DNA from 2 places in the Rahnella sp. Larv3_ips genome. Region 1 is predicted to be linked to the other one. Evidence: predicted binding sites of a transcription regulator. Region 1 holds the regulator's gene; the other holds the start of a gene.
What was found. The regulator LexA, encoded in region 1, represses DNA repair genes until DNA is damaged. The targets are predictions, from matches to a motif close to TNCTGTATGTACATACAGNA.
Positions count from the first base shown of each region.

Region 2: a site for LexA is predicted at 1,769-1,788, ahead of dinB (DNA polymerase IV). Genes of this name have one in related genera too.

Region 1 covers NZ_MJIB01000003.1:509,861-521,379, forward strand. Annotated here, with positions in the region: gene zur (zinc uptake transcriptional repressor Zur) at 55-564, shown strand; gene ED901_RS02360 (CsbD family protein) at 743-952, opposite strand; gene dinF (MATE family efflux transporter DinF) at 1,144-2,508, opposite strand; gene lexA (transcriptional repressor LexA) at 2,774-3,382, opposite strand; gene ED901_RS02375 (diacylglycerol kinase) at 3,502-3,870, opposite strand; gene plsB (glycerol-3-phosphate 1-O-acyltransferase PlsB) at 4,011-6,491, shown strand; gene ubiA (4-hydroxybenzoate octaprenyltransferase) at 6,587-7,453, opposite strand; gene ubiC (chorismate lyase) at 7,495-8,034, opposite strand; gene psiE (phosphate-starvation-inducible protein PsiE) at 8,125-8,532, opposite strand; gene pgi (glucose-6-phosphate isomerase) at 8,678-10,327, opposite strand; lysine riboswitch at 10,588-10,779, shown strand; gene lysC (lysine-sensitive aspartokinase 3) at 10,886-11,519, shown strand, end outside.
Region 2 covers NZ_MJIB01000021.1:786,334-797,852, reverse strand. Annotated here, with positions in the region: partial or broken gene pepD (beta-Ala-His dipeptidase) at 1-565, shown strand, start outside; gene dinB (DNA polymerase IV) at 696-1,754, opposite strand; gene dpaA (peptidoglycan meso-diaminopimelic acid protein amidase) at 2,036-2,761, shown strand; gene ED901_RS23215 (class II glutamine amidotransferase) at 2,732-3,499, opposite strand; gene lpcA (D-sedoheptulose 7-phosphate isomerase) at 3,526-4,107, opposite strand; gene fadE (acyl-CoA dehydrogenase FadE) at 4,376-6,844, shown strand; gene ED901_RS23200 (carbohydrate porin) at 6,926-8,323, opposite strand; gene ED901_RS23195 (DUF1456 family protein) at 8,619-9,089, opposite strand; gene mtnK (S-methyl-5-thioribose kinase) at 9,185-10,384, opposite strand; gene mtnA (S-methyl-5-thioribose-1-phosphate isomerase) at 10,502-11,519, shown strand, end outside.

The DNA.
Region 1 (11,519 bases):
GATGGCCGCATGATGTGGCTTATCGACCCCCATCTGCGCTCAGAGAACGTTGCTATGACCCTGAATAATCCGGAAAAATTACTTTCACAAGCTGAAGAACTTTGCCAGCAGCGCAATGTTCGCCTTACCCCGCAGCGGCTGGAAGTACTGCGTCTGATGGCGCAACAACCCGGTGCGATCAGCGCCTATGATTTACTGGATCTGTTGCGTGTCAGCGAGCCACAGGCTAAACCGCCCACCGTTTACCGGGCGCTGGATTTCCTGCTGGAACAGGGCTTTATTCATCGGGTCGAGTCAGCCAACAGTTATGTGCTGTGCCACCATTTCGAAGAGCCGAGCCACACCTCTGCGCTGTTTATCTGCGACCGCTGCGGGCTGGTAACCGAAAAAACCACTGACGGCATCGAAGAACGCTTAGCGAAACTGGCACTGGATTCGGGTTTTGAACTGCGTCATTCCGTGGTCGAAGCGCATGGCTTGTGCGGCGACTGCAAAGTCGTTGAAACCTGCGAAAGCCACGATCACTGCGATCACGATCATTCAATTGTGGTGAAGAAACGCTGACGGGTCGGGTTTAAAGCGGAAGGTCATTAGCGGGTGAAATGTTCAGGTGAAGGATGTTTTGCACAAATTTGTACAGTGAAGCAGTTGGGTACATCCGTGTACCCGTATCCTGAAGCGTTCCGGGTAGGAGCAGCTAAATCTCAGGATACGTCACTGACACGCGAGGGGGAGTCGCGCTTTACCAGTGATATTTGTTGCTTGATTCCCAATCTTTGAGCTCTTTTTCGGCCTGATCTTTCTGATAGCCGTAACGCTCCTGAATCTTCCCTACCAGCTGATCGCGTTTACCTTCAACGACAGTCAGGTCATCATCGGTCAGCTTGCCCCATTTTTCTTTTACTTTGCCTTTAAACTGCTTCCAGTTACCGTCGGCTTGGTCCTTATTCATAAAATATCTCCTGTTACCTTAGGGTTGTGGAGCTGCGGATTACCGCTGCAGCTCGGGCTTAACACTTTAAAGGTTAGTAGAGAATTTCGATTTATCCTGCCATCGGAGGGATAAAAACCATTATTAGGATTATTCCAAAGCACGATATAACGGCAACCCGCGATTACCCACCGTTTGAAAAGCCCGCTAATTCAGTGAACTGACGATGAAAACCAGCTGTCGCGCTGCCAGTAGCGGTGCCATATCCAGCCCAGTGCAATACCACGTAATCCGAGGAACACCGTCAGCGCCAGCCAAAGCGCGTGGTTACCCAATATCGGCAAAGTGAACAGCGTCAGCCCGTACCCCAGCGCAGCAACCGCCATACTGTTACGCATATCCCTTCCGCGCGTGGCGCCGATAAACATCCCGTCGAGCAGGTAACACCACACCGCCACCAGCGGCAGAACAATCTGCCAGCCAAGATAACGATCGGCCAGCTGGCGCAGCTCCGGTAATGACGTCAGCGCATTGATAATCTGTTCACCGGTCAGCGCGTATATCAGTGCAAATGCCAGAGCGACCAGCCCGGCCTGACGGCATGCGGCACGCCAGACATTGAGCAATTTTTCGCGATTGCGGGCACCAAACGCCTCACCTGAATGGGCTTCAATGGCGTAAGCAAAACCGTCGAGCGCAAAAGCGGTGAAGGTCAGAAGATTCATCAACACGGCATTGACCGCCACAATCTGGCTGCCCAGACGCGCACCCAGAATGGTCAGTGAGGCAAAGCACAGCTGAAGAAGCAGTGAGCGCAGCATAATGTCGCGGTTAAGACTTAACAGCCGCCGCAGATCACCGCGCCAGGCAGAGGTTAACAGCGCAGGACTGATGCCCCGGCGCTGCATCACGCGCCAGACCAAAAACAATCCGATAAACAGCGTGAAATATTCTGAGCAGGCCGTGGCCGTGGCGGCACCACGGACATTCCAGCCAAGCCCTATCACCAGCCAAAGATCCAACACGATATTGAGCAGATTACCGGCAATCAGCAGCATTACCGGCCCACGCACGTACTGGATACCAAGCAGCCAACCCAAAATCACCAGATTTGCCAGAGACGCGGGGGCACTGTACCAGCGGATCTCCAGAAAAAGCCGCGCCTGTTCAAGCACAGACTGGCTCCCGCCGACGATGTGAAAAGCGCCTTCCATCAGGGGATGGCGGAAAAGCAAAATCACCACACCGGCGAGCACGGCCAGAAGAAAGGGTTGTACGAACGCGCGGGCCAGCAACAGGTTGTCTTGCGCACCGAGCGCCTGAGCGGTCATGCCGGTGGTACTCATGCGCAGAAAGAGCAGCATCATAAACAGGAAGGTGGTGATCATCGAACCGACCGCAACGCCGCCAAGATAGTCGGGGCTGTCGAGATGACCGATCACTGCCGTATCCACTAACCCCAGCAACGGCACGGTGATATTAGAAAAAATCATCGGTAGCGCGAGCATCCAGAGGGCTTTATCGGTCGGGCTCAAAAAGGTGTGTTTTAGCTTTTGCAGAAGGGAATGTTGTTGCATAGAGAATCTCATGCCGGAGGTTCGGGATATGCCTGTAAATGACATCGCCCCGAGAGGGGCGACGAGATGAAACGTTAAAGCTTAGCGGTATGTCAGAGGCGGCTCACGACCCGCAAATCAAAAACATGACCCTTTGGATCAACAATTTGACCCAGTCATTCGAGTTACATCAAGGCGGCAACTGAACGAACGCCGGGAGCATACGCAAGTATGTGACCAGGGTTCGGGAAGGCAGCCAACGCAGAGATAGCCCGAAGTACGAAGGTTAAATCCAGTCGCCGTTGCGAATGACGCCTACGGCCAACCCTTCAATACTGAAATTCTGCTCACGTAAATCCACCACGATAGGCTGGAACTCGCTGTTTTCCGGCAATAACTGCACCACGCTGCCCTGTTTTTTCAGGCGTTTCACGGTGACTTCATCATCAATACGGGCTACGACAACCTGACCATTACGCACGTCCTGCGTTTTATGAACAGCCAGTAAATCGCCGTCGAGGATACCGATATCACGCATCGACATACCGCTGACACGCAGCAGGAAATCGGCGCTCGGCTTAAACATCGCCGGATCAACCTGATAATGCCCTTCGATATGTTGCTGAGCGAGCAGAGGTTCACCGGCGGCAACGCGGCCGATCAGCGGTAAACCTTCTTCTTCTTCCATCAGCAGACGAATACCGCGTGACGCGCCGGAAACAATCTCGATCACGCCTTTACGTGCCAGCGCTTTCAGATGTTCTTCCGCAGCATTCGGGGAACGGAACCCAAGACGAGCGGCAATCTCCGCGCGGGTTGGTGGCATACCCGTGGTGGAGATATGATCGCGAATCAGGTCATAGACCTCTTGTTGTCTGGTCGTTAAAGCTTTCATTCCGCCCCCTGGTTGTTTATACAGTCTAGCTGTGAGTATATACAGCTAAACGGGCAATGAAAACCTAAGATTGAATAAAAACAGTGCATAAGCACGATTACTGGAAGACAGATTCCAAATCAGAACCATCGCGGCCAAAAGATGCTGACCCAGACAAAAATCGCCAATATGATGGTCAGCAGCACGGCAGCCGAGCCAATATCTTTTGCACGGCCAGAAAGAACGTGGAACTCAGGTCCGATGCGGTCAATCGCACATTCCACGGCGCTGTTGAGCAGTTCGACCACGCAAACCAGCACCACTGAGCCGATAAGTAAGATGCGTTCAATGCTGCTGACATCGAACCAGAAAGAGAGAAAAATTAACGGGATAGCAGCGCTGGCTTCCTGACGAAAGGCAGCTTCATTCTGCCACGCCGCTTTCAGCCCTTTCCATGAGTAACCGGCTGCTTTATAAATTCGGGTAAATCCAGTGACTTGGTTCGCCATTCTGTTACTGATCCTTGAGGGGTTGTCCTTCGGGTGTTTGATGCATTTTAGCGGTTTAATGGTATCTCATCACCACAGATCTCATTTGAGCTTTCTGGTATCCTTGCGGCGAAATGGCTAACAAGAGGCTTCACGTTTTTATGTCAGGTTGGCGTAGACTTTATTACACATTATTGAATTTACCGCTTTCGATGCTGGTAAAGAGCAAAGTCATACCTACAGATCCGGTTACCGAGTTGCACTTAGACCCGACGCGCCCGATCCTGTACGTATTACCTTATAACTCCAAAGCAGATTTGCTGACCCTGCGTGCGCAGTGTCTCGCCCAGAATTTGCCCGATCCCCTGATCCCGCTGGATATCGACGGAACGCTGCTGCCAAGCCACGTGTTTATCGCGGAAGGCCCGCGCGTGTTCTCGTATTACACGCCGAAGCAGGAATCCGTAAAGCTGTTCCATGACTATCTGGACCTGCACCGCAATAACCCGGAATTAGACATTCAGATGTTGCCGGTCTCGGTGATGTTCGGCCGGGCACCAGGCCGTGAAGGTCAGGACACGCCGCATCTGCGCGTGCTGAACGGGATCCAGAAATTCTTCGCCGTATTGTGGCTGGGCCGCGACAGCTTTGTCCGTTTCTCCAATACCGTTTCGTTGCGCTACATGGCGACCGAGCACGGGACGGATAAAACCATCGCACAGAAACTGGCCCGCGTGGCGCGTATGCACTTCTCCCGTCTGCGTCTGGCGGCCGTCGGTCCTCGTCTTCCTGCCCGTCAGGATTTGTTCAATAAGCTGCTGGCCTCTAAAGCCATCGAAAAAGCGATTGAAGACGAAGCGCGTAGCAAGAAAATTTCTCACGAAAAAGCCCAGCAAAACGCTATCGCACTGATGGAAGAAATTGCCGCAAACTTCTCTTATGAAGCCGTGCGCCTTTCTGACCGCGTGCTGAGCTGGACGTGGAACCGCCTGTATAAGGGCATCAACGTCAACAATGCCGAGCGCGTCCGCCAGTTAGCGCAAGACGGACAGGAAATCGTGTATGTGCCCTGCCACCGCAGCCACATGGATTACCTGCTGTTGTCTTACGTGCTTTATCACCAGGGGCTGGTGCCGCCGCACATTGCTGCCGGTATCAATCTGAATTTCTGGCCAGCCGGCCCGATTTTCCGCCGTCTGGGCGCGTTCTTCATTCGCCGTACCTTTAAAGGCAACAAACTGTATTCGACCGTTTTCCGCGAATATCTGGGCGAACTGTTTAGCCGGGGTTACTCGGTGGAATACTTTGTCGAAGGGGGCCGTTCACGCACCGGACGCCTGCTGGAGCCAAAAACAGGTACGCTGGCAATGACCATTCAGGCCATGCTGCGCGGCGGTTCACGTCCGATTACGTTAGTGCCGATTTACATCGGTTACGAGCACGTGATGGAAGTGGGCACTTACGCCAAAGAGTTGCGCGGCGCGACGAAAGAAAAAGAGAGCCTGACCCAGATGCTCAATGGCCTGCGTAAATTGCGCAACCTCGGCCAGGGTTATGTGAACTTCGGCGAGCCGCTGCATCTGACCACTTACCTGAACCAGAACGTACCAACCTGGCGTGAAGCGATCGACCCTATCGAAGCGCAACGTCCGAGCTGGCTGACGCCAACGGTGCAGGATCTGGCTGAGCAGATTATGGTGCGTATCAACAATTCAGCGGCGGCTAACGCCATGAACCTGTGTTGTACCGCGCTGCTGGCATCGCGTCAGCGCTCACTGACCCGCGAACAGCTGACCGAACAGATCGACTGTTATCTGCAATTGCTGCGCAATGTGCCGTATAACGCGGATTCGACCGTGCCTGATCTGACCGCTAATCAGTTGCTCGATCACGCGCTGAACATGAACAAGTTCCAGGTCGAAAAAGATAACATTGGCGACATCATCGTTCTGCCGCGGGAACAGGCCGTGCTGATGACGTATTACCGCAACAACATCCATCATATGCTGGTGTTGCCGTCGCTGATTTCGAGCATTGTGATGCACCATCGTCAGGTTAGCCGCGCGGAATTACTGCGTCAGGTTGAGCTGATTTATCCGATGCTGAAAGCTGAACTGTTTATGCATTTCGACAAAGCCGAACTGCCGCAGGTGCTGGATGTGCTGACGCTTGAGCTGGCACGTCAGCAGATTATTCATCTGGAAGATGATGAGTTATCGCTTAACCCGGCGCGTATCCGCACGCTGCAACTGCTGGCTGCGGGTGTGCGTGAAACGCTGCAACGTTATGCGATCACCTTCTCGCTGCTCACCACGAATCCCAGCATCAACCGTGGTGCGCTGGAAAAAGAGAGCCGGATTATGGCTCAGCGCCTGTCAGTGTTGCACGGCATCAATGCCCCTGAGTTCTTCGATAAAGCCGTCTTCTCGACGCTGGTCGGCACTCTGCGCGCAGAAGGCTATATCAGCGATAGCGGGGATGCGATTCAGGAACAAACGCGTGAGATTTACATCATGCTGAGTGACCTGATGACGCCGGATATCAAACTCACTATCGAGAGCGCCGGTATGCCTTCAGAGCTGCCACAGCCAACGGAACCTCCGGCTGAGCCTAAGATGGATGTGCGCGACACTGACCACTGATCGCCCGCAGTAACGCGATGAATGGCAGAAAACAAAACGCCCGGACTCTGTAAAAGTCCGGGCGTTTTTTTATGCGCGCTCTGCTGGCTGAAAACTTAGAAAGTGAACGCCTGAAGGCTCATCAGAATACCGAGGAACAGCACCAGGCCCACGTAGTTATTCTGGCGGAAGGCCAGAAAACAGGCGTCACGCTCACGTTTAGCAATCAACTTTTGCTGATGGACAAACAGCGCAGCGGCCAGCAGCAGCGACCAGTAGAATGGCGCGCCAAGCTCTGAAAGATGCCCGACAACGGCCATCAGAACCAGCGTCGCCAGTTGCAGCAATCCGATAATCAGCGTGTCAAAACGACCAAAGAGAATTGCCGTGGATTTCACACCGATCTTCACATCATCATCGCGATCAACCATCGCATATTGCGTGTCGTAGGCCACCGTCCAGCAGATATTCGCCAGGAACAATAACCAGCAGCTCAGCGGCAGCGTCTCACTGACGGCGGCGTACCCCATAGGGATCGCCCAGCCAAAAGCCGCACCCAATACAAACTGCGGTAAATGGCTGACACGCTTCATGAACGGATACACCCACGCCAGCGCCAGCCCGGCCAGAGATAACAATATCGTCATGCGGTTAAGCAGCAGAACCAGCAGGAAAGACACCAGCACCAGCCCGACAAACAACATTTTGGCCTGCGTACTGCTGATAGTCCCGCTCGGCAGCGGGCGGTTGGCAGTGCGTTTGACGTGGCCGTCGATTTTGCGATCGGCGTAATCATTCACCACACAGCCGGCGGCGCGCATGAAGAAGACCCCCAGCACAAACACCACGAGAATTTTAGCCGAAGGCATGCCGCCACCGGCCAGCCACAGCGCCCACAACGTCGGCCACAGCAGCAACAGCGAACCGATGGGCTTATCAATACGCATCAGACGGCAATAATCACGCCAGGTACCCTGCGGCATACTTGCGGACACTCTCTGTTCTCCTTGTTGATTAGTTTGGGTCATGTCCCGCTCACTTTGCCCTCTGGGCGGTGAACCGGCGAATCTGGCAGGAAGATTTCCGTCAGCAGCAGCGGTTTATCAGAAAGGCGCAGACGCGAGCGGCGCGCCCACAGATCGCCCTGCTCACTCTGTAACTGCCCGAGATGAATGTAATCACGGGTCAGATTATTGCCGCTAAACAGGTAGCGACCAAGCGGCACGGTGCCGAGATCAACCAGCGCCAAATCCGGCCCGGTCAGTGTCTCTTCGGGGATCACGGTGCGTCCGAGTAACCACGGCTCGGCATCACCGAACAACACAATTTCCCGAACCCAGTAACGGGCGCTTTCCGGGAGTTGCTGCGCTTCACTTTCGCCAAGCTCCGCGCGGGTCACAAAACACTCATTTTGAGGTTTAACGGTGACAGTAACACCCTGTTTTTCAAAGCGACGGGTCATGGATCCCATTTCCATCAGCCAGTCAGCAACATCCGCAGGGACATCTGTCGGGTCGTTAAACCAGTGAATCGGGGGTTGTGCAGGGGAATGGGAATCAGACATCAACGGCTCCGTAATGGAGGTATTCATACCTCCAATGAATTATCTGCCTCGTATTCTAACGCATGAATGCGAGGCAGTAATCGCATCATTTTACTCGCGGCGCAGACGCTCACTGTTGGCCAGGAACAGCGTCACAACCAGAACCAAAATCGCGCAGGCGTAAACCAGCGTGTCATAAGGACTTTTGTGGTCAACAATAATCAGGCGGATAATTGCCGTGATGCCGATATAAATAAAATAGCGCAACGGGAAATGATAGCCCGATGAAAAATACTTGATAATCAGCGCGATAAACTCGAAATAGAGGAAGTAAATGACAATCCCCTCTATCAGAAGATATGACGATGACTGATCGTTATTCACGAACAGTACCATTGCCAGATGATAGGTTTCGCGCCCGATAAAAATCATCAGGATCGCCGCCAGCCCTAATAAGAAAACGTTCAAAATTCGCTGCATGATGACCGATATCATCGTTGCACGTTTTGATCCTGCCATGTGATCTACATCCCACTTTTGTTATTAATACCCGCAGAATACCACAGAGTCCGCACAGTAAAAGCGGCATTAAAAAAGGGTCAGCCAGTTACGGCTAACCCTTTTATTTTGGCGGACTTTAGCGATTTACGACTTTGCTAAAGACTTATGCACGCCAGTTTTTGAAGCGGTTGATCAGACCATTCGTTGAACTGTCATGGCCGGTCACGTCTTTGTCGCCTTCCAGCTCTGGCAGAATACGGTTTGCCAGCTGTTTGCCCAGTTCTACGCCCCATTGGTCGAAGGTGTAGATGTTCAGGATAGCGCCCTGAGTAAAGATTTTGTGCTCGTACATCGCGATCAGCGCACCCAGGCTGTATGGCGTGATTTCACGCAGCAGGATGGAGTTGGTCGGACGGTTACCTTCGAACACTTTAAACGGCGCGACGTGTTTAACGTCTTCCGGTTTTTTACCCTGGTCGGCGAATTCTTTCTCAACCACGTCCAGAGATTTACCGAATGCCAGCGCTTCTGTCTGAGCAAAGAAGTTAGACAGCAGTTTCGCGTGATGATCGCTCAGCGCGTTGTGGCTGACAGCCGGCGCGATGAAGTCACAAGGAATGATTTTGGTACCCTGGTGGATCAGCTGATAGAACGCGTGCTGACCATTGGTACCCGGCTCACCCCAGATGATCGGGCCAGTCTGGTAATCCACCGGGTTGCCGTTACGGTCAACGAATTTACCGTTGGATTCCATGTTGCCTTGCTGGAAGTACGCCGCAAAACGGTGCATGTACTGGTCGTATGGCAGGATGGCTTCGGTTTCAGTGCCGTAGAAATCGTTGTACCAGATACCGATCAGCGCCAGCAGAACCGGCAGGTTTTTCTCTGCAGGGGTATTGGCGAAGTGGTTATCCATCGCGTGAGCACCGCTCAGCAGTTGTTCGAAGTTTTCGAAACCTACAGACAATGCGATAGACAGGCCGATTGCAGACCACAGAGAGTAACGGCCGCCGACCCAGTCCCAGAATTCGAACATGTTGTCGGTGTCGATACCAAACTCACCCACAGCTTTGCCGTTGGTAGACAGCGCCGCGAAGTGTTTCGCCACGTGTTTATCATCGCCCGCCGTTTTCAGGAACCAGTCACGCGCGCTGTGGGCGTTGGTCATGGTTTCTTGCGTGGTGAAGGTTTTTGACGCCACCAGGAACAGCGTGGTTTCCGGCGACAGGTCTTTCAGCGTTTCGGCAATGTGCGTGCCGTCAACGTTGGAGACGAAATGCATATTCAGATGGTTTTTGTAAGGACGCAGCGCTTCGGTCACCATGAACGGGCCGAGGTCAGAACCGCCGATACCGATGTTCACGATGTCAGTGATCGCTTTACCGGTATAGCCTTTCCAGTCGCCACCGATTACGCGCTCGGTGAAGCCTTTGATCTTCGCCAGCACGGCGTTCACTTCCGGCATGACATCTTTGCCATCGACCACAATCGGCGTGTTGCTGCGGTTACGCAGGGCAACGTGCAGAACAGCGCGGTCTTCGGTGCGGTTGATCTTCTCGCCAGAGAACATCGATTTGATTGCACCCTGAAGATCAGTCTCTTTGGCCAGGGCTTGCAGCTTATCCAGAGTTTCTGAAGTGATGCGGTTTTTAGAGAAATCGACCAACATCTGGTCTTCAAAAGTGGCAGAGAACTTCGAGAAACGATCACCATCTTCAGCAAACAGATGGCTAATCTGCACATCTTTCATCGTGTCGAAATGCTGCTGCAGGGCTTGCCAGGCAGCGGTCTGAGTTGGATTGATATTTTTCATAGCAATGCTCTTAGGCTGAGAATAAATATGAGGTAACTGTCCCGATTGTATCCTGAACTTCCCGAGATGAGATGCCTTTTCTTGCGATAGGCCAGATCTGTGGATTCACAATGACAGAGAACAATATTAGATGACAATCGCTCAAAATGTGGCGCGCTAAGCCGTCAGACCGTTGACAGACGCGCCATAACCCGTTATTCCTAAGCACCTAACTTACGCATAGCTTATCCCCGAAATCATTCACGTCGCCGGGGTATGCGTGAGCCAGAAGAGGCGCGTCGCCCAGGCAGTGTACCGGAGGAGCCGAAATCCTACGAAGGTGCATCAGGGGGAGCGGCGCCGAGGTCAGATGCTGACGGCAGGCAGACGATCGACCACAGGGGCTGAATCCTCTGGGTTGTCACCGACATACCCGAAAAAGGGTATTGGCATGGTGGGGCGCTTCTGGGTGTATCGTAGTATCTCTACGTCTGCCCCCGTTTCCCGCTCTCCCCTTGTGCCAATTCTTATGGATTAGCTGGCTGTCACGATGTTGATGGCCCGGACATGAGGTTTTACATGAATTACGCAGCATCCCGCAACGCCAACCCACAGCCTTTTGGCAGCGTCATCGTCGCCAAATTCGGCGGTACCAGCGTGGCGGATTTCGACGCGATGAACCGCAGCGCAGACATCGTTCTTGCGCGCCCTGAAGTTCGTCTGGTCGTTCTCTCCGCCTCTGCGGGCGTCACCAATTTATTAGTCGAGCTGGCTGTCGGTAAAGAAACCGAACGCCGCGTGTTCCTGCTTGATGAAATCCGCCGTATCCAGAATGCCATTATTGATCGTCTCGATAACCCCACGGTTATTCGTGAAGAAATTGGCCGCATGCTGGAAAATATTGCGATGCTGTCAGAAGCGGCGAGCCTCGCGACGTCCACCGCGCTGACCGACGAACTGGTCAGCCACGGCGAACTGATGTCCACCCTGCTGTTTGTTGAAATCGTTCGCCAGCGCAACGTGCCCGTGGAATGGTTTGATGTGCGTAAAGTCATGCGTACCAGCGACCATTTCGGACGCGCAGAGCCGGACACGCAGGCGCTCACCGACCTGACCCTTCAGCAATTGCAGCCACGTTTACAGAATGCGCTGGTGATCACCCAGGGCTTTATCGGCTCGGAAGGCAAAGGCCGCACCACCACGCTGGGCCGTG
Region 2 (11,519 bases), on a different contig from region 1:
ACTGGTTGTTGAAGCGGCTGAAAGCAACGCGAAAGCGCTGACTGCTGAAACTCAGGGCAAATTCCTCGCACTGCTGAATGCCACACCAAACGGTGTGATCCGCATGAGCGATGACGTGAAAGGCGTGGTTGAAACCTCCCTGAACGTCGGCGTTGTTACCATGAAAGACGATGAAGTGGCGATCAACAGCCTGATCCGTTCTCTTATCGACAGCGGTAAAGAGTACGTGGTCAGCATGCTGAACTCACTGAGCGCGCTGTCTGGCGCGAAAAGTCTGGCGAAAGGCAGCTACCCTGGCTGGAAACCCGAGCCAAGCTCGCCGGTGATGACGCTGGTGCGTGAAACCTACGAAACACTGTTCAGCAAAACGCCAAACATCATGGTGATCCACGCCGGTCTGGAATGCGGTCTGTTCAAAAAACCGTACCCGGACATGGACATGGTTTCCATCGGGCCTACCATCACCGGGCCACACTCGCCGGATGAGCAGGTTGAAATTGAAAGCGTTGAGCTGTACTGGAAACTGCTGACCGCCCTGCTGAAAGCGATTCCTGAGCGCGGTTAATACCCGATCCCCGAAATCATCCGGGCTGTATCAGGGTGGCAACTGAGTAAATCCCCGGTCACATACACAAATATGTGACCGGAGTTTGCGAAGACAGCCCACGCAGAGACAGCCTGAAAGATGACGGGGATCATTCCCAGGGAAGCAGAAGCTGCCGCTCTATCTGCGGATCCTGCAACGTCACATGCAATCCCACCAGCCTGACGCCCCGTCCGCCTCGCCGTTGTTCCCAGGCTTCCCGTGCGACTTTCAGTAAATCGTCTTTATTCAGCACCGGCCAGACGTGTTCCTGCGTGGTCTGCTGGAAATCATGGAATTTAAGTTTCACGCCCTGTCGGGCGATGCGCAGACTCGGGCTGACTTTACTCAGGCGCGTATGTAATTCCGGGTACAGCCGTTCGATCAGCGCCACGCACTCTTCCCAACTGTGAATATCTTCGGCCAGCGTGCGCTCGACGCCGACGGATTTACGCAGCCGCTCGGGGGAAATCTCACGTTCGTCAATGCCCTGACTGCGCTCCCACAGCACGCGGCCAAACTTTCCGAAACCTTTAAGCAAGGCTGCCAGATCATACCGCTGCACGTCGCCACAGGTGTTCAGGCCGTGCTCCTGCAAACGCTGTGCGGTGACTTTGCCGACGCCAGGAATTTTACTCAGCGGTAAATTTTGCAAAAACGCATCGACTTTATCCGGCGTAATCACAAACTGTCCGTTAGGTTTATTCAGATCAGAGGCTATTTTTGCCAGAAACTTGATCGGCGCGATACCCGCCGAGGCGGTCAGATTGATTTCATCGGAGATCGCCTGGCGGATTTGTGCAGCAATCAGCGTGGCGGATCCGTTGCACTGCGTGGCGTCAGAGACGTCGAGATAAGCTTCGTCGAGTGACAGGGGTTCAATCAGCGGGGTGTATCGCGCAAAGATTTCACGGATATGGTTTGAGGCTTCTTTATAAGCCTCCATTCTGCCGGGAATCACTTTCAGATGCGGACAGAGTTTCAGCGCCATACCGGTAGGCATTGCGCTGTGCACACCGAATTTACGCGCAGGATAATTGGCGGTGCTGATCACACCGCGGCGATCGCGGCTGCCGCCGATGGCGATAGGAATGTCGCGCAGGGAAGGATCATCGCGCATCTCGACGGCCGCGAAAAAGCAGTCCATATCCACGTGAATGATTTTACGCATAGCCCTCCCCTGATAACTGTATAAGTATACAGTGAGTCGGTGCAATTTCAAACACAGAAAATGGCGGTAAATTTGGGTTAATTAATCACCAATAATGGCAAGCGCCAGTAATTAACAAACCGAAACTCATTATTCAATATTTGATGATTGCTAAAATATTAATCAGTATTAATATGGCAACGTTTCAGACAGGTTGTAGATAAGAAATCAATCAGTGGCGGTCTTAAAGATGGTTCCATCTGTAGACAAAACATCAGAATTATTACCAAGCAGGATTTAGAATGATCAGAATCGCGCTGTTCCTTGCGATGCTCCTCAGTTTGCCTTTATTTACAGCAAATTACGCCGCGGCCAGTGAACCTGTCCCGGTCAATGCTGCGCTTAAAAAGCAGTTGTTAGGCGCGCCAGTTTATATCCAGATTTTCAAACAAGAACGTAAACTCGAATTGTATGCCCAGCTCGACGGCGAATTTCGTCTGATCGGCAGCTATGGCATCTGCGATTTTTCCGGCGGTTTGGGGAATAAACGTCGTGAAGGCGATTTCAAAAGCCCGGAAGGTTTTTATAACGTGGATATCCACCACCTGAAACCAGACAGCCGCTTTTATCGTGCTATCAACATCGGCTTCCCGAATGCCTACGACATCTCACAGGGTTACTCAGGTAAGTACCTGATGATCCACGGTAACTGTAAATCCATTGGGTGTTATGCAATGACAGACGGTTACATGGATGAGATCTTCACCTATGTTCAGGCAGCGTTCCAGTTCGGGCAGCGTAATTTGCAAATCAGCATTTACCCGTTCCGTATGACCGATGCCAACATGAACGCGCACAAAAACTCAAGCTACATCAACTTCTGGCGTCAGCTTCAGCCTGGCTATGCGTACTTTGAGAAACACCATCAGGCGCCCAACGTGGTGGTGACTGACGGGAAATATGAAGTGCTCCAGCCGCTGTCTAATACCCCGCTCTCCTCACAGCTGGCGTTCACCCAGGTGAAATAACGCGAACTCGCCTGGAGCAATTTTGTTCCAGGTTTCGTTTGCGGTCAGCGGTTGCGTGGCAATCACGGTGACGACATCATCAGGTGTCGTCTGCTGCTGAAAATCAATTTCCACATCCTGATCCAACAACGTTGCCTTGCCAAACGGCGCGCGACGCGTGATCCAGTGCAAATTTGTCGAACAATAGGCCATTACAAAATGCCCGTCCGACAGCAGCATATTAAACACCCCTTTTTCGCGTAACTCATTGGCCAGCGACGCAATATAGCGGAACACCGGCGGCCAGCTTGCCGGGCGACGCGGATAACGTTGAGTGAGTTTGTGCAGCAGCCAGCAAAAAGCGTATTCGCTGTCAGTCTGGCCTATCGGGCGCAGTGTGCCGGTATCGAGCTGGCGGTAACCGCGCAGCTGACCGTTGTGCGCGTAGGTCCAGTTGCGTCCCCACAGTTCCCGGGTAAACGGATGGGTATTTTCCAGCGCCACTTCGCCACGGTTTGCCTGACGAATATGGGAAATCACCGCGCAGGATTTGATCGGGTATTCCTGAACCAGGCGGGCGATGGGCGAATTAAAACTCGGCAGCGGATCTTTAAAAGTACGGCAGCCATTCCCCTCATAGAAGGTAATGCCCCAGCCGTCTTTATGCGGGCCAGTCCCGCCACCGCGCTGCACCAGTCCACTGAAACTAAAACAAATATCAGTAGGAACGTTAGCGCTCATCCCGAGCAATTCGCACATCACCAGCCTCCTTTACTGCAAAGGGCTTATGCCTTCGCCATCTCTTTTTCGATCAGAAGAATCAAAATGTGAATAACTTTAATGTGGATTTCCTGCACACGGTCAGCGAAGCCGAAGTGTGGAACGCGGATTTCCACGTCAGCAGATCCGTCCATCTTGCCGCCGTCTTTACCGGTCAGGGTAATGACTTTCATGCCTTTGGCACGCGCAGCGTCGATAGCTTTGATGACGTTTGCGGAATTCCCGGACGTGGAGATGCCCAGCAGAACGTCGCCCTTCTGGCCAACCGCTTCCAGATAACGAGAGAAAATATACTCATACCCGAAATCGTTACCCACGCAGGAAATGTGGCTGACGTCAGAAATCGCAATCGCCGGGTAGCCCGGACGGTTCTCACGGTAGCGGCCGGTCAGTTCTTCCGCAAAATGCATGGCATCGCAGTGTGAACCGCCGTTGCCGCAGGAAATCACTTTCCCGCCCGCTTTGAATGAATCCGCCAGCAGCACTGCTGCACGTTGAATAGACTCAATATTTGCCGGATCGCTGATGAATTTATTCAGCGTTTCAGCAGCTTCGTTCAGTTCAGTACGGATAATATCCTGGTACATAGCAGCCTCTTTTATGTCCATTTGCAGCCGTTGAAACACAGCCGATAGCAATAAAACTTTCCGCTGTGCAGTGTAACGGATCGGCGGATCGGCGAGAAGCAATGAAGCGGTAATGATTCCGATAGTTTCCATTTTTAACGCTTCGTGCGGCCGGATTGTGAGCTGTGTTGTAATTAGTATGTAAACACATTGATAAAGAAATGAGCATGAACTAAAACCATTGTATCCCTACAACAGGTCAGACCTCCTACTACTCAGGAGCATTACTATGATGGTTCTCAGCATTGTTGCATTTGTCGTTATCCTTGGTGCGCTGTTTTATCACCGCGTCAACCTCACCCTTAGCAGCCTGATTTTACTGGCGTTCACCGCCGTGATGGGCGCGATCAATCTGTGGACGCTGTGGCTGTTAGTGCCACTGGCGATCCTGTTGCTGCCACTGAACATCCCGGCCCTGCGCCGTTCATTATTCTCCGGCCCGGCACTTCGCACCTTCCGCAAAGTCATGCCAGCCATGTCACGCACGGAAAAAGAAGCGATTGAAGCCGGTACCACCTGGTGGGAAGGCGACCTGTTTGGCGGCAAGCCGGACTGGAAAAAGCTGCAGGATTACCCTGAGCAGCGCCTGACAGAAGAAGAACAGCGCTTTATTGACGGCCCGGTGGAAGAAGCCTGTCGCATGGCGAATGATTTTGAGATCACTCACGAACTGGCCGATTTGCCGCCGGAGCTGTGGGCGTATCTGAAAGAGCACCGCTTCTTTGCGATGATCATTAAGAAAGAGTACGGCGGCCTCGAATTCTCGGCTTACGCTCAGGCACGTGTTTTACAGAAACTGGCCGGTGTGTCAGGGATCCTGGCGATCACCGTCGGCGTACCAAACTCCCTCGGTCCGGGCGAATTGCTGCAACATTACGGAACCGAAGAGCAAAAAGATCACTATCTGCCACGTCTGGCCGAAGGCCTGGAAATTCCGTGTTTCGCACTGACCAGCCCCGAAGCGGGTTCTGATGCCGGCGCAATCCCGGATTTCGGTATTGTGTGTAAAGGCCAGTGGCAGGGCAAAGAAGTGCTCGGTATGCGCCTGACCTGGAACAAGCGTTACATCACGCTGGCACCTATCGCCACCGTGCTCGGTCTGGCATTCAAACTGAAAGACCCCGATCATCTGCTCGGCAACGAAACTGATTTAGGCATCACCTGTGCGCTGATCCCAACGGATACCCAGGGTGTGGAAATCGGCCACCGTCACTTCCCGCTGAACGTGCCTTTCCAGAACGGTCCGACGCGGGGTAACGACATTTTTGTCCCGATCGACTACATCATTGGCGGCCCGAAAATGGCCGGTCAGGGCTGGCGTATGCTGGTGGAATGTCTGTCCGTGGGCCGTGGCATCACGCTGCCGTCAAACTCCACCGGCAGCCTGAAATCTCTGGCGATGGCGACCGGCGCTTATGCCTATATCCGCCGTCAGTTCAAACTGCCGATCGGTAAAATGGAAGGTATCGAAGAGCCGCTGGCACGCATCGCGGGGAACGCTTATGTCATGGACGCGGCGGCGACGCTTATCACCAACGGCATTATGCTGGGTGAAAAACCGGCGGTGCTGTCCGCAATTGTGAAATATCACTGTACGCACCGCGGTCAGCGCGCCGTAATGGATGCGATGGATATCACCGGCGGTAAAGGCATCATGCTCGGTAAAAGCAACTTTGTTGCCCGCACCTATCAGGGCGCGCCGATTGCCATCACCGTGGAAGGGGCCAACATCCTCACCCGCAGTATGATCATCTTTGGTCAGGGCGCGATCCGCTGCCATCCTTACGTGCTGCGTGAAATGGCGGCAGCGGAGAAAAATGATCTGGTCGATTTCGACCGGGCGCTGTTCGGCCATCTCGGCCACGTCGGCGGCAACACCGTGCGCAGTTTCTGGCTCGGCCTGACCGGCGGGCGCACCAGCGATACGCCGGTGAACGATGCCACCGCCCGCTACTATCAGCACATTAACCGCCTGAGTGCCAATCTGGCGCTGCTGGCCGATGTGTCGATGGGTGTTCTGGGCGGCAGCCTGAAACGTCGCGAACGCATTTCCGCCCGTCTCGGCGATATCCTCAGCCAGATGTATCTGGCGACAGCCACGCTGAAACGTTTTGATGAAGAAGGCTGTCACGAGGCCGATTTGCCGCTGGTCCACTGGGGTGTTCAGGACTGTCTGCATCAGGCGGAAGTGGCGATTGACGATCTGCTGCGTAACTTCCCGAACCGTTTCATCGCAGGCGTCATGCGTCTGGTGGTGTTCCCGCTGGGTGGCGCTCACGCTGCACCGTCCGACCAGCTGGATCACGAACTGGCGCGGATTCTGCAAGTGCCTTCCGCCACCCGCAGCCGTATTGGTCGCGGTCAGTATCTGACGCCAAGCGAGCACAACCCGGTCGGTCTGCTGGAACAGGCGTTGCAGGATATTCTGGCCGCCGAACCGGTTCACAAACGTCTGTGTGAGGCGATGGGTAAAAAACTGCCGTTCACCCGCCTGGATATTCTGGCGCAAAAAGGTCTGGATGCCGGGCACCTGAGTGCTGACGATGCGCGCATTCTCAGCCGTGCGGAAGAAAGCCGTCTGCGTTCGATTAACGTTGATGAATTTGAACCGCACGAACTGGCCGCACATCAGCCAAAGGAAGAGGCAAAAACGCTAAAAAAGGATGAAGCGAAACCGCGTCATACTGAAGCCGCCTGATCCTCTTTTCTGACCAATAAAAAAGCCTGAGTGCAAAACACTCAGGCTTTTTCTTTTGTATTGCCGAAGTAAGGCCGGAAATCAGAAGAAGTATTTGAAGCGCACGCGCCCGCCGTAACGTTGCTCGCTGTCGTCGTCATTGGAATAGGTTTTATCCCCATCCAGCATCGACATATACGCCCCGAGATAGACGTTAAAGTTCTGCATATTCATCACGTTCGGGATCAGGTAGCTGGCATGAATGGTATGAATATCATAGCTGCCCGGCTCATTGAACCAGTCGTCATCGTAGTCAGACGCACGAACGCCATCCATGCTGAAGTCTTCAATTTTGTTATGCGCGTAGATGTAGCCCAGTTCGAAACGTTTCCACAACGCATTCGCGCCGACCGTGAAATCTTTTTCGTCACTGGCATCCATGTACGCCGTGCTGAGGTTTGCCACGATGCCATTTTCAGGGTCCGCTTTCTGGCCGTTCCAGGTCATGGTCATGCCGTAACCGTTACGTTTAGACTGATCGATGGTTTCGCCCTGATCATTCTTGTAACCGTACGCATTATTCACCACGTTGGTTTCCGCCGCCGCCGCCACCGAGAATGCGTCCCCTTTCCAGGCAATCACAGGGCGCAGATACGCCACGTTTTTATCCTGTTCCAGTTTGTTACCGTGGTAGTTTTGCTCGGCGAACAGCGAGGTCCCGTCTTCGAGCAAGGTATTGAGCTCGAAATACCAGTTGCCGATATTTTTATTCAGCAGGATGTTACCGCCGCTGTCGCTGCGTCCGCGCCCTTCTTTCATCATATACACATAGCCGTAACCATCGGCATACAGGTCGTTGGCCGTATTACCGGAGTATTCGATGAAGGTATCCTGATTAAGCGGGAACATATCGTAAGCTTCGAACCGGCCAATTTTGGCCATCCAGTCTTTCTCTTCACCGAAGAAGAACGCGGCATCATCAAGGGTCATTGACCCGTTGAGGTCGGCGGTCGGCTGAACAGAGAATCCGGAGAACTGGCCGTTGTCATTTCGGCGATAACCATCAAGGCCGATCAGTAAACGCCCGTTCACATCCCAGCGCTCATTGGTGCCTGGCCGCCAGTTTTTATTATCACTGGTGCGTATTGACGTTAATTGTCCGCTGCGGCTGGCGCCGTCGACGTTAAATTCCACATCGCCGTATAACTTCAAATTATCGAAACCATTCAATGTTAATAATTTGTCTTTCGATATTCCTTCGGTTTTCACTTCTACCGGATTGGCTTCTTTCACGCTGGCTATTTCCTGCCCGCGCTGCACATCCTGTTTTTTCAACTGTTGGATCTGTTTCTCTGCCGTATCTGCCCGTGCTTCAGCCTGCTGGAGGCGCTGTTCAAGCAGTGCCATACGCGCTTCCAGACTGGAGGGAGCCCCCGAAGCAAACGCGGAACCCGACACCGCAAGACCCATCAAAAGAGCAATCGGCTTAATTTTTCTCATGTGTTGATGTCCTTTTCTTATACCCAGATTAACATTCAGCGTTGAATTAAATTCAGCTGTATTATTTTTTTAAAATATAAGCCAGTGGAGGTTTGGCGAGGACTGAAGATAATAGGCAGAGGAATGGACTGTCAAAAAACAAACCGGTGAAACGTGAAGTTGAACTGTAATAACGAAATTTCATTCCTGTAAAACCAATAAACGTAAAACGGGGCGCTTTTATTAAAAGCGCCCCGTTTAATATGTCATTTAAATAAATACATTTAATTTATTTATCAGCTGAATTCGTTAATGCTCAGCTTTTTTTAGGACGGACTCTGGCCGTCAGGCCTTTCAGAAAGTAACGCAACACCTGATCACCGCACGGGCGGTAGTTCTTGTGGCCTTCTTTGCGGAAGAATGCGCTCAGTTCGCCTTCGGAGACTTTAAAATCTGCCGCCGTCAGCACGGCGATCATGTCTTCGGTTTTCAGCTCAAACGCCACACGCAGTTTTTTCAGCATGATGTTATTGGTCAGGCGTTTTTCAACTTCCGGTGCCGGGAAGCGATCGTCTTTACCGCGTCTGAAGGTGATCAGGCCGTTAAGGAAGTTCGCCATCACTTCATCAGGCACTTCCATGTAACCTTCTTCATCTTCTTTTTTCAGATAACGGGACATCACTTCAGGGCTGACCGGCGTGCCGGTTGTCTTGAGGATCTCGATCAGCTGGCCTTCGCTCATATCCAGCATGTAGCGGACACTGCGTAAGACGTGGTTATGCATCATAATTCTGTATTCCTGTTAAAAGTAAACCGAGGAAATGCCACCGGGTTTACCCCTACGCACCTCGAAGGCGGGCATTATACAAGAAACTCACAGGATTAGCTGAACTGACGTATCCGTGCAATAAGTGACTCCACGTCGCTGATTTGGTGTGCAGTGAGGATCAGTTTTTGGCCGAGGCTCAGCGCATGGCGCTGACAATCGGCACGCATCTCTGCATCTTTAATAGTATCGAGATCCGCCACGTGCGCCAGCCCGATGGTGCGGCGGATAAGCTCCGCGCCGCAATATCCCACGGCATCGTGCCAGACATCTTGCAGGTAGATTTCCGCATAACCCGGTTCCGCCAGCGTCGGATCCTGAGATTTTTCACGCGCCAGTTGCAGGAAGCGTTCGGAAAAACTCAGCCACAGCTCGCGCACATCTTTCAGCCGCTGTTCACGGCCATCCGCCGCTTCGCGCACGCCCAAAAGCCCCGGCAGACCGCAGTAATTGAGCAGTAAATTGCCGATAGCCGAACCCGGATCAAATCCCAGCGGGCCGTAATAACCAAATTCTGCATCGATAGCTTTAAGTTTACCTTCAGCCACGAAAATCGAACCACTGTGAATATCCCCGTGCAGCAGCGCTTCGGCTTTCGTCAGGAACCGGTGTTTCAGCGCGGCCACGGCCAGCCGCAACGGTTTATCAGCGCGCAGCGCGGTCACTTCTGGCAGCAGCAGCGGATCCACATTATTGCGTTCATGATCGACGTACGGATCGGTGAAAAACAGATCTTCGGTGATCTGACACAGTTCAGGGTTAGTAAAGCGCGAGACTTCGGCTTTCTTGGTTTGCGCATTCTGGTAGAAATCGGAGGTGTGAAACAGCGTCTGTGCCAGATACTCGCCCAGCTGGCTGGCTGCCTGCGGGTAGTCGTTTCCCTGCACCAGTTCGCTGCGCCAGATCTGATGATCCGACAGATCTTCCTGCACCATCACCGCCAGTTCCGCGTCGTGATGCAGCACTTTGACCGTATGTTGCGGGCAATACTGACCGTGAATGATCAGGGTTTCGGCTTCGATGCGCGCACGATCTAACGTCAGCGGCCAGGACTCGCCCACGCAGCGCACATAAGGCAGCGCCTGTTTGACAATCACCCGGCTTTTCCCCGTCGTATCGCGGATTTTGAACACCAGATTCAGGTTTCCGTCACCGATTTCATCGGCGGTGACCAGGGAGTGTGGATCCGCCACGCCGCCGAACTGGCGGGCATATTCAACGGCATCTGCGGCGGTAAACGTGTAGTAGCGCGACATCCTGACCTCTCGAATTCTTTTTTCAGCCTTAAAAGCGTTTAGACGTCTATACATCTATAAAACATGTTGGCAGAATAAGTAATCAGATGCAACTGGGCAACAAGGATTTAACCGACCATGCAAAGTCTCACAACTACCAGTTTACGAATTCGCGAAAATCAGCTGTGGATCCTCGATCAGCAGGCCCTGCCCCAGCGCTCAGACTGGCGTGAATGTCGCAACGTCAGCGAGCTGGTGGATCACATCCGCACCCTGCGCGTGCGCGGTGCGCCACTGATTGGCTTGTCCGCCAGCCTGCTGCTGGCCTTGCTGGCCGAACAGGGAATGTCCCAGGATGCCCTGCTTGATTCACTGGAAACGCTGCGCGCCTCGCGCCCGACGGCGGTTAACCTGATGAACAATCTCGACCGCATGAAAGCCGCATTGCATCAATCTGATTACGTGAAAGCGTTAGCGGAAGAAGCCCTGCGTCTGGTGGAAGAAGACCGGGCACTGTGCGACAGCATTGCAGATCACGGTGCCGCGCTGGTCACGCACGGCAGCCGCCTGCTGACGCATTGCAACACCGGCGGGCTGGCAACAGCGGGCGTCGGCACGGCGATTGGCGTTATCCGCCGCGCGCACGGGCTGGGCAATGTGCAACAGGTGTGGGTGGATGAAACCCGACCGCTGTTACAGGGCGGGCGTCTGACGGCCTGGGAGCTCGGCGAACTGGGCATTCCTTACCAGCTGATTTGCGATTCAATGGCCGCCAGCCTGATGGCACAAAAACGCGTGGATGCCATCTGGGTCGGCGCTGACCGTATTGCCGCCAACGGCGATGTCGCCAACAAAATTGGCACTTACAGTCTGGCGGTGCTGGCGAAATACCACGGCATTCCGTTTTACGTCGCCGCGCCGCATACCACCCACGATCCGCACTGCCCGAACGGTTCCGCGATCCCCATCGAACAGCGCGCAGCGAGTGAAGTGACCGGCGTTTCCGGCAGTTTTGGGGCCGTGCAATGGGCACCGGATGACGCGCAGGTTTACAACCCGGCCTTTGATGTCACTCCGGCTGAACTGATCAGCGGATGGGTGCTGGATGTCGGTGTGGTGACGCCGGTTCAGGTGCGGGATGGGATATTGACTCAGG